Regions from separate parts of the Yersinia entomophaga genome, predicted to be linked through region 2. Evidence: predicted binding sites of a transcription regulator. Region 2 holds the regulator's gene; each other region holds the start of a gene.

Region 1 (3,286 bases), 1.5 Mb from region 2:
TCTTACCTATGTGATGCGAGCCGATAACGCCGGTGAAGGCGGGATTTTAACCCTGATGTCTCTGGCCGGCAGAAACACGTCCTCCCGCGCAACGTCGATATTGGTCATACTTGGCCTGATAGGCGGCAGTTTTTTCTATGGCGAGGTCGTGATCACTCCCGCGATCTCGGTGATGTCGGCGATAGAAGGTTTGGAAATAGCCGCCCCCGCCCTCGATCCTTATATCGTTCCCTGTTCAATTGCCGTTCTGACTTTATTGTTTGTCATTCAAAAACACGGTACCGGTAGCGTGGGCAAACTCTTTGCGCCGGTCATGTTAGTTTGGTTCCTGACGTTAGCGGTGCTGGGTATTCGGGGCATTATGGATAACCCGGAAGTGCTCAATGCGATGAATCCTAAGTGGGCGCTGGCCTTCTTTGCGGAATACAAAACGGTTTCTTTCTTTGCCTTAGGTGCGGTAGTGCTGGCAATTACCGGCGTAGAGGCACTGTATGCGGATATGGGGCATTTCGGTAAATTCCCTATTCGTCTAGCTTGGTTCACCGTGGTGCTGCCTTCGTTGGTGCTGAACTACTTTGGTCAGGGCGCACTGTTGCTGAAAAATCCGGAAGCGATAAAAAACCCCTTCTTCCTGCTAGCTCCCGATTGGGCGCTGATTCCATTGTTGGTTCTGGCAACGTTAGCGACGGTTATTGCCTCGCAGGCCGTGATTTCTGGCGTATTCTCCCTGACTCGTCAGGCGGTGCGTTTAGGCTATTTACCACCAATGCGCATTATCCATACTTCAGAAATGGAGTCTGGCCAGATCTATATTCCCGTAATTAACTGGACGCTATATATCGCCGTAGTATTGGTGATTATCGGCTTCGAACGTTCCAGTAATCTGGCCGCGGCCTACGGTATTGCCGTTACCGGCACCATGGTATTGACCAGTATTCTGTTCTGCACCGTGGCGCTGAAAAACTGGCACTGGAATCGGGTATTCGTAGCCTGCTTATTGATGATATTACTGATCATCGATATCCCGATGTTCTCCGCCAACGCCTTGAAGCTGTTCTCCGGCGGTTGGTTACCTCTGACGCTGGGTCTGGTGATGTTCATCATCATGACCACCTGGAAAAGCGAGCGTTTCAGCTTACTACGTCGGATGCATGAGCACGGTAATTCTCTGGAAGCGATGATCGCCTCACTAGAGAAATCGCCACCGGTGCGGGTTTCAGGTACGGCGGTATATATGTCGCGTGCCGTGAATGTGATTCCTTTCGCGCTATTACATAACCTCAAACACAATAAAGTGCTGCATGATCGCGTGGTATTGCTGACTCTGCGCACTGAAGACGCGCCTTATGTACACAACGTTCGCCGTGTGACAATTGAGCAGCTCTCACCGACCTTCTGGCGTGTGGTGGCCAGCTACGGCTGGCGAGAAACGCCGAACGTGGAGGAAATCTTCCACCGCTGCGGTCTGGAGGGGCTGCCTTGCCAGATGATGGAAACCTCCTTCTTTATGTCCCACGAGTCGTTAATATTGTCGAAACGGCCTTGGTATTTGTTCCTGCGCGGTAAACTGTTTATGGCTCTGAGCCGCAACGCTCTGCGCGCGCCGGATCAGTTCGAAATCCCGCCTAATAGGGTGATTGAACTGGGAACTCAGGTAGAAATCTAGTTACTAAGGCCGTCATTCCGACGGCCTTTTTACTTCTTGTACTGATACGCACTGACTTTTTATCCGCAGATTTTCCCTACCACTTATTTTCCCGAAGTATTTAGCCAGTTTATTCATCCTTGTTTAATAGTGCAGCGAAACGTTTCGATGGCGATCACAAATTCACCACATTAGGTTTGCCTTCTGCTGTCTTTTTTTTAAACTTATCCATCAGCGAAACGTTTCGCTGTCGGAGCAAAAAATGAAAAAAGGCGTATTACTGAATTCTGATATTTCCGCGGTTATCTCCCGATTAGGTCATACGGATCAAATCGTCATAGCGGATGCTGGGCTGCCGATTCCGGCCAGTACCACCCGCATCGATTTGGCGCTAACACAGGGTGTACCTGGCTTCCTCCAGGTGCTGTCGGTGGTGACGCAGGAAATGCAGGTAGAAAGCGCTATTTTGGCGGAAGAGATCGCGAAGAATAATCCGCAGCTCCATGAAGCTTTGCTGACACAACTTAAACAACTTGAGCAACACCAGGGAAACTCCATTGCTTTGCACTATGTCAGCCATGAGGCTTTCAAAGAGCAAACAAAACATAGCCATGCGGTCATCCGTAGCGGGGAATGTTCACCTTTTGCGAACGTGATTCTCTGCGCTGGCGTAACTTTCTGAGGCATTTATGCAACCTTTGCTGCAATTGAAAGGGATTGATAAAGCCTTTCCCGGCGTCAAAGCGCTCTCTGGCGCTGCACTCAGTGTTTACCCCGGACGGGTAATGGCGCTGGTGGGTGAAAACGGCGCAGGGAAATCGACGATGATGAAAGTGCTGACGGGCATTTATACCAAAGATGCCGGTAGCCAGCATTTTCTCGGTCAGGAAGTGGTATTCAATGGTCCCAAGGCCTCGCAGGAAGCGGGTATTGGGATTATTCATCAGGAACTTAACCTGATTCCACAGCTGACCATTGCCGAGAATATCTTTCTTGGTCGTGAATTCGTTAACCGTTTTGGCGGCATCGATTGGAAAAAGATGTATGCCGAAGCGGATCGCCTGTTATCCCGCCTGAATATTCGCTATAGCAGCCATCGTTTGGTCGGTGAGCTTTCCATCGGCGATCAGCAAATGGTCGAAATTGCCAAGGTGCTGAGCTTCGAATCCAAAGTCATCATTATGGATGAGCCAACGGATGCGCTGACAGACACAGAAACCGCCTCGCTATTTAACGTAATCAACGAGTTAAAAGCTGAAGGGCGCGGCATTGTCTATATCTCTCACCGTCTGAAAGAGATTTTTGAGATCTGCGACGATGTGACGGTTTTCCGCGACGGCCAGTTTATCGGTGAAAAGCCGGTAAGCGAGCTGGAAGAAGATACATTGATTGAAATGATGGTTGGCCGGAAGCTGGAAGAACAATATCCACGCCTGAATTTGCCTTTGGGCGATGTGCGCTTGCAAGTGAAGGAACTTTGCGGCCCAGGGGTGAACGACGTCAGCTTTACGCTGCACGCCGGTGAAATCCTCGGTGTGGCCGGGTTAATGGGCGCAGGGCGTACTGAACTGATGAAAATCATTTACGGCGCGCTGCCGCGTAAATCTGGTTATGTGATGCTGGATGGTCGTGAAGTGGTGA
Region 2 (3,286 bases):
CTGCCTGGCGCCAAACGCCGGTGGCGAACCGAAGGGCGCAGTAGCCGAAGCGATCGCCGCATCTTTTGGGTCTTTCGCGGAGTTCAAACAACAGTTTACCGATGCTGCCGTGAAAAACTTTGGCGCGGGTTGGACCTGGCTGGTGAAAAAACCGGACGGCTCGCTGGCGATCGTGAGCACTTCTAATGCAGCAACGCCGCTAACCACTTCGGATAAACCATTGCTGACTGTCGATGTGTGGGAGCACGCTTACTATATCGATTACCGCAATGCGCGGCCGACTTATCTGGAAAACTTCTGGGCGCTGGTTAACTGGGCGTTCGTAGAGAAAAATCTGGCCTGATTAGCTGGCTAATATCAAGGGCGGATAACGGCTCCGCCCTTCTCGCTCAAAATCTGTACAGCTCTAAAACAGTCAGGGTTTAGTTCATTACCGCTGTAAAGCTAAAGATCATAATCACTGCCAACGAACCAATAGTAGTAATCAATGACATTTTCAGATCAGTATCCATATAAACTCCTCAGTCGGTTAATTTGGGTGGATAAAGGCACATAGTTAGTGTGTAAAACGATTTTCCCACAGTTCGAGAATAAAATCTTGTTATCATTACTCACTTTATAACGTTGATTAGATCTTTCACTTTTTCTTTAAATCGGCCAAAATCCGCAGTTCATTACTGCGTACCGACCAATAACGCCTAAAAACCCCTTTCAGACTAGCGCGCTGACGAAAATAACCAGCGGAACTGATGATATCTGTCTGAAAGGGTTCGAACAACGCAGGCAAACGATTAACATAATACTTACCTGCTGTAACAGGTCAGTTTAGGAGTCATTCTTTTTATGGCAACGATTAAAGATGTGGCCAAACGCGCGGGCGTTTCCACCACCACCGTTTCGCACGTCATCAATAAAACACGTTTCGTCGCCGAAGACACCAAGGCCGCCGTGTGGGCCGCCATTAAAGAGCTGCACTATTCGCCCAGTGCCGTCGCACGAAGCCTGAAAGTCAATCACACTAAATCGATTGGTTTGCTAGCCACTTCCAGCGAAGCACCCTATTTTGCGGAAGTGATCGAAGCGGTAGAAAATAGCTGCTATAGCAAAGGCTATACGCTGATTTTGTGTAACTCTCATAATAATCTGGATAAGCAGAAAGCGTATCTGGCTATGCTGGCGCAAAAACGCGTCGACGGTTTGCTGGTAATGTGTTCCGAGTATCCAGAGCAACTGTTGGGCATGCTGGAAGATTATCGCAATATTCCGATGGTAGTCATGGATTGGGGCACCGCGCGCGGCGATTTTACCGACTCCATTATTGATAATGCCTTTGAAGGCGGTTATTTGGCTGGCCGTTATCTGATTGAACGCGGTCATCGCGATATTGGAGCCATTCCGGGGCAACTGGCTCGCAATACTGGCGGTGGGCGTCATCAGGGCTTTATCAAAGCGTTGGAAGAAGCCAATATTAAACTGCGTGATGAATGGGTGGTTCAAGGGGATTTTGAACCGGAATCCGGTTATAAAGCCATGCATCAAATCCTAACGCAGAAACATCGCCCAACCGCGGTATTCTGCGGCGGCGATATTATGGCTATGGGCGCTATTTGTGCTGCCGATGAATTAGGTTTACGCGTTCCGCAGGATATTTCGGTGATCGGATATGACAATGTGCGAAATGCGCGCTATTTCTCACCGGCACTGACCACTATTCATCAGCCAAAAGAACGTTTGGGCGAAAGCGCCTTTGCAATGTTGCTGGATCGCATTGTCAGCAAACGTGAAGATCCCCAAACCATTGAAGTACATCCAAAACTGGTTGAACGCCGTTCTGTTGCTGATGGTCCTTTCCGCGATTATCGTCGTTAAAACCGCTGTGGGAAGCCGTTTAGCCCGTTGAAACGGCTTCCCGCGTGTTTTCTACACCGTCCCCCGCTCGCAGCCATTCGGCATTCAGCGTTTCCGTATCCCCAAGGTACTCCAGCAGCCACGCCATAGCGGGCGAATGGTTGTTTTGCTCCCAGCTCAGGCAGCAAGGGCTATCTGGCAAGGGCTGAGCCAGCGTAATAATCACCAGTTTCCCCTGTTTGGCCAGCGGCTCGACGCGATGCGCCGGAACCATACCAATACATAAACCGTCACACAGACAGTCAATGCCCGTTTGCCAATCCGGTGCCACCAGCCGTCGCTGGTTGTCCAGCGTCCAGGTATCGCGCTTCGGCAGATTACGGGCAGTGTCCTCAATGCAGAGCGAAGGGTAAGGCCGCAGCTGATCGTCGGTCAAAGGGCCGCTCTGAGATGCCAGCGGATGAGTGGCACTGACCACGCAGTGCCAGTTCATAAACCCCATATCACGGAAGGTAAAGCGCCCACCGACTGGCACCGCACGCGTCGCACCAATAGCCACATCGGCACGACCATCCGCCAGCGCATCCCACACGCCGTTGAATACCTCAAAATGCACCCGCAGTTCGATATCGGGGAAATGACGATAAAAATCCAGCACCAACTGACGGCTGCGTAACGGCTTCACAATAATGTCGATAGCAATATCCAGATGGCCGCGCCAACCGTTAGCGACCTGCTGACATTGACGACGCGTATCAATCATTTTTTTGATAACAGTTCGCGCTTCTTTAATAAACAGCGCTCCCGCTGCCGTCAGTTCCACATCGCGGTGTCGTCGTTCAAACAGTGGCACTGCCAGCCATGTCTCGAGTTGTCTGACCGTATAGCTGACGGCAGAAGGCACGCGATGCAGTTCTTGTGCAGCAGCGCTAAAACTACCGGTTCTGGCAACCGCATCAACCACTTCCAATGAATATTCCGACCACATTGCCTTGCCTTCAATTATTTTCACACCAGTATGCAAATATTACCGTTTCACAGGGGAATAGCCAGCCGGATAGAATGCCCCCCGCATTAATTCTCCTGCAAAGATAACCTGCTTTCGGATTGTAGCCAGGCGGCAACGCCGCGAATCCCAAGGAACCGAGCCACTAAGTGACTGGGGTGAGCGAAGGTAGCCAACACCGCTGCGGTTCGAAAGATAACGGGTATACAGATAAACGAGATAAATAACGAAAATGAAAACATCCACTAGCTTTATGTTCTACCTCGCCGGTCTGAGCATGTTGGGATACCTTGCCACGGATATGTACTTACCCGCTTTTGGCGCCATGCAACAAGATTTGCAGGCTTCGGCTGGCTCGATCAGCGCCAGTTTGAGCATTTTTCTCGCCGGATTTGCCATTGCACAATTAGTCTGGGGACCTTTATCCGATAA
Region 3 (3,286 bases), 2.1 Mb from region 2:
GAAGTCTGGAGCACGCGGACTGCCGTTTTCAGTGGTGCTTTCCGGGCCGCCGGACAGGATGATGCCACTCGGATTAAACTCACGAATCTGGGCTTCAGTTACGTCCCACGCCCATAGTTCACAGTAAACGCCAATCTCACGAACGCGACGCGCCACTAGCTGAGTGTATTGCGAACCGAAATCGAGAATAAGGATGCGATGCTTATGGATATTTTTTGTCATGTGAGGCGTATTCCAGAAACAGGTCAATAAATAAAATAAAAATGAAAGACTTCAGCAACGTTAATAAACGTCCTATTCCAATCGGCGAAGCCAGAAAGTGAGTTAACGCCCGCAGCATCACATACGCAATTGACGCAAAGTCATTGAGCAATGCGAGCAGCGGACGATGACAAAACTCACCGACCGCAGCTCTTGGAATTAGCCCATGCGGTAGTTCGGTGATTCTTTCGTGATAGTCACATCGTGCACATGACTTTCCTGAATACCCGCACCACTGATGCGTACGAATTCTGCTTTGGTACGCAGATCGTCAATGGTCGGGCAACCGGTCAGACCCATACAAGAGCGCAAACCGCCCATTTGTTGGTGAACGATTTCTTTCAGCAGACCTTTGTACGCTACGCGGCCTTCGATACCTTCCGGTACCAGTTTGTCTGCGGCGTTATCAGTCTGGAAATAACGGTCGGAAGAACCTTTGGACATCGCGCCCAAAGACCCCATACCGCGATAGGATTTGAATGAACGGCCTTGATACAGTTCGATTTCACCCGGAGATTCTTCAGTACCTGCCAGCATAGAACCCACCATCACGCAGGACGCGCCCGCTGCAATCGCTTTCGCAATATCACCGGAGAAGCGAATACCGCCATCGGCGATAACCGGAATACCGGTGCCTTCCAGCGCGGCTACGGCATCAGATACCGCTGTGATTTGCGGAACACCCACGCCGGTAACGATACGGGTAGTACAGATAGAGCCGGGGCCAATCCCCACTTTTACCGCGCTAACACCGGCTTCTGCCAATGCTCTTGCGCCTGCGCCTGTAGCGACGTTACCGCCAACAATTTGCAGATCAGGATATTTAGCGCGAGTTTCGCGAATGCGTTGCAGAACGCCTTCGGAATGACCATGAGATGAGTCGATCAGCAAAACGTCAACGCCAGCGGCAACCAGTGCGTCGATACGCTCTTCGTTACCTGCTCCGGCGCCAACGGCAGCGCCAACGCGTAAACGGCCGTGTTCGTCTTTACAGGCGTTAGGCTTACGTTCTGCTTTTTGGAAGTCTTTTACGGTGATCATGCCGCGTAGATGGAAGTTATCATCAACTACCAACGCTTTTTCAACGCGTTTTTCGTGCATTTTCTGCAACACAATTTCGCGAGATTCGCCTTCTTTTACGGTAACCAGACGCTCTTTCGGCGTCATAACCGCCGTTACAGGCTGTTCCAGATCGGTGACAAAGCGTACGTCACGGCCAGTAATGATACCCACCAGTTCGTAATCTTCGGTCACAACCGGATAGCCAGCAAAGCCGTTACGGGCGGTCAGTTCTTTAACCTGACGCAAAGTGGTGGTTGGCGTAACGGTCTGTGGTTCAGTAACCACGCCGCTTTCATGTTTTTTCACGCGGCTGACTTCTTCGGCCTGACGCTCGATAGACATGTTTTTATGGATGAAGCCCAGACCGCCTTCTTGCGCCAGAGCAATGGCCAGGCGAGATTCGGTTACGGTATCCATGGCTGCGGACAGCATAGGGATATTCAGGCGGATAGTTGCGGTCAGTTGAGTACCAAGATCCGCAGTGTTAGGCAGAACTGTGGAATGGGCTGGAACCAGGAGAACGTCGTCAAAGGTTAGTGCTTCTTTCGTGATACGTAGCATGGGCAATATCTCACCAGAGTGATTTGAGAAAAGATAAAATATTGCCGTGGCATTATACAGAGCGTAATCGGTTGCCTCCAGCACTTTCTGATAAATTTTCTTGCTTACCGTTCTGAGGCAGGTAATATCGATCAATTAAGTACTTGTTTTAAAATTTGATCCAGGTCACATGCCACTAACTTCCGCCACCTCGATATTTACCGTCAGCCGCCTGAATCAGACGGTTCGACAGCTGTTGGAAATGGAAATGGGCCAGATTTGGCTCACCGCCGAGATATCCAACTTTTCCAAGCCCGCCTCCGGTCACTGGTATTTTACCTTGAAAGACGATCGGGCGCAGGTACGCTGCGCGATGTTTCGCAATAGCAATCGCCGCACCACTTTTAACCCGCAAAATGGTCAGATGGTGCTGGTCAGAGCCTCAATCACTCTGTATGAACCCCGAGGTGACTATCAGTTAATCGCTGAAAGTATGCAGCCTGCCGGCGATGGTTTGCTGCAACAGCAGTTTGAGCAATTGAAAGCACAATTGGCAGCGGAAGGATTATTTGAAGCGGCGCACAAACAGCCGCTCCCTGCCCCAGCCAAACGGGTCGGCGTGATTACTTCCGCCAGCGGAGCGGCTCTGCACGATGTGCTACAGGTGCTTCAGCGCCGCGATCCTTCGCTGCCGGTGGTGATTTATCCTACTTTGGTTCAGGGTGCCGAAGCGCCAATGCAAATCGTCCGCGCGATTGAAATGGCCAATCGGCGCGCTGAGTGTGATGTCTTGATTGTGGGGCGTGGTGGCGGTTCGCTGGAAGATTTATGGAGTTTTAACGATGAACGGGTGGCGCGAGCAATATTTGCCAGCCGGATTCCGATTGTCAGCGCCGTCGGGCATGAAACCGATGTGACTATCGCCGATTTTGTTGCCGATCTGAGAGCACCGACGCCTTCTGCTGCCGCTGAAATTGTTAGCCGCAATCAGCTGGAATTAGTGCGTCAGATTCAAGCGCAGCAACAGCGCATGGAAATGGCGATGGATTATTATCTGGCGCAGCGTAATCAACAATTTACCCAACTGCATCACCGCTTACAGCAACAGCATCCTCATTTGCGTTTGGCGCGCCAGCAAACGTTGTTGTTTAAACTGCAACGTCGGTTGGAAGAATGCGCTCAAAACCAAATTCGCCTGCAAGTTCGCCGGGTTGAGCGTTTGCAACAACGGCTGAGTCACGTCCAGCCGCAGGGACGTATCCATCGTTACAGTCAACAAGTGCAGCAGCAGGAATATCGTCTGAAACAGGCGCTAGAGCGCCAGCTAAACGCTTATCGTCAACGTTTTGGGATTGCCTGTTCTCAGTTAGAAACCGTTAGCCCACTGGCTACACTGGCACGCGGCTATAGCGTGACCCAAACC

The links. Region 2 encodes PurR, which represses purine synthesis genes. Its sites were predicted from a motif close to CANGCAAACGTTTGCNTG; they were not measured.
Positions count from the first base shown of each region.
Region 1: a site for PurR is predicted at 1,878-1,895, ahead of rbsD (D-ribose pyranase). Genes of this name have one in related genera too.
Region 3: a site for PurR is predicted at 1,945-1,962, ahead of guaB (IMP dehydrogenase). Genes of this name have one in related genera too.

Region 1 is NZ_CP010029.1:2,784,707-2,787,992, forward strand. Features, by position in the region: gene kup (low affinity potassium transporter Kup) at 1-1,666, shown strand, start outside; gene rbsD (D-ribose pyranase) at 1,908-2,327, shown strand; gene rbsA (ribose ABC transporter ATP-binding protein RbsA) at 2,335-3,286, shown strand, end outside.
Region 2 is NZ_CP010029.1:1,325,319-1,328,604, forward strand. Features, by position in the region: gene sodB (superoxide dismutase [Fe]) at 1-343, shown strand, start outside; gene cydH (cytochrome bd-I oxidase subunit CydH) at 423-512, opposite strand; gene purR (HTH-type transcriptional repressor PurR) at 844-1,869, shown strand; gene punR (DNA-binding transcriptional activator PunR) at 1,889-2,836, opposite strand; gene punC (purine nucleoside transporter PunC) at 3,087-3,286, shown strand, end outside.
Region 3 is NZ_CP010029.1:3,450,612-3,453,897, reverse strand. Features, by position in the region: gene guaA (glutamine-hydrolyzing GMP synthase) at 1-222, opposite strand, end outside; gene guaB (IMP dehydrogenase) at 421-1,884, opposite strand; gene xseA (exodeoxyribonuclease VII large subunit) at 2,054-3,286, shown strand, end outside.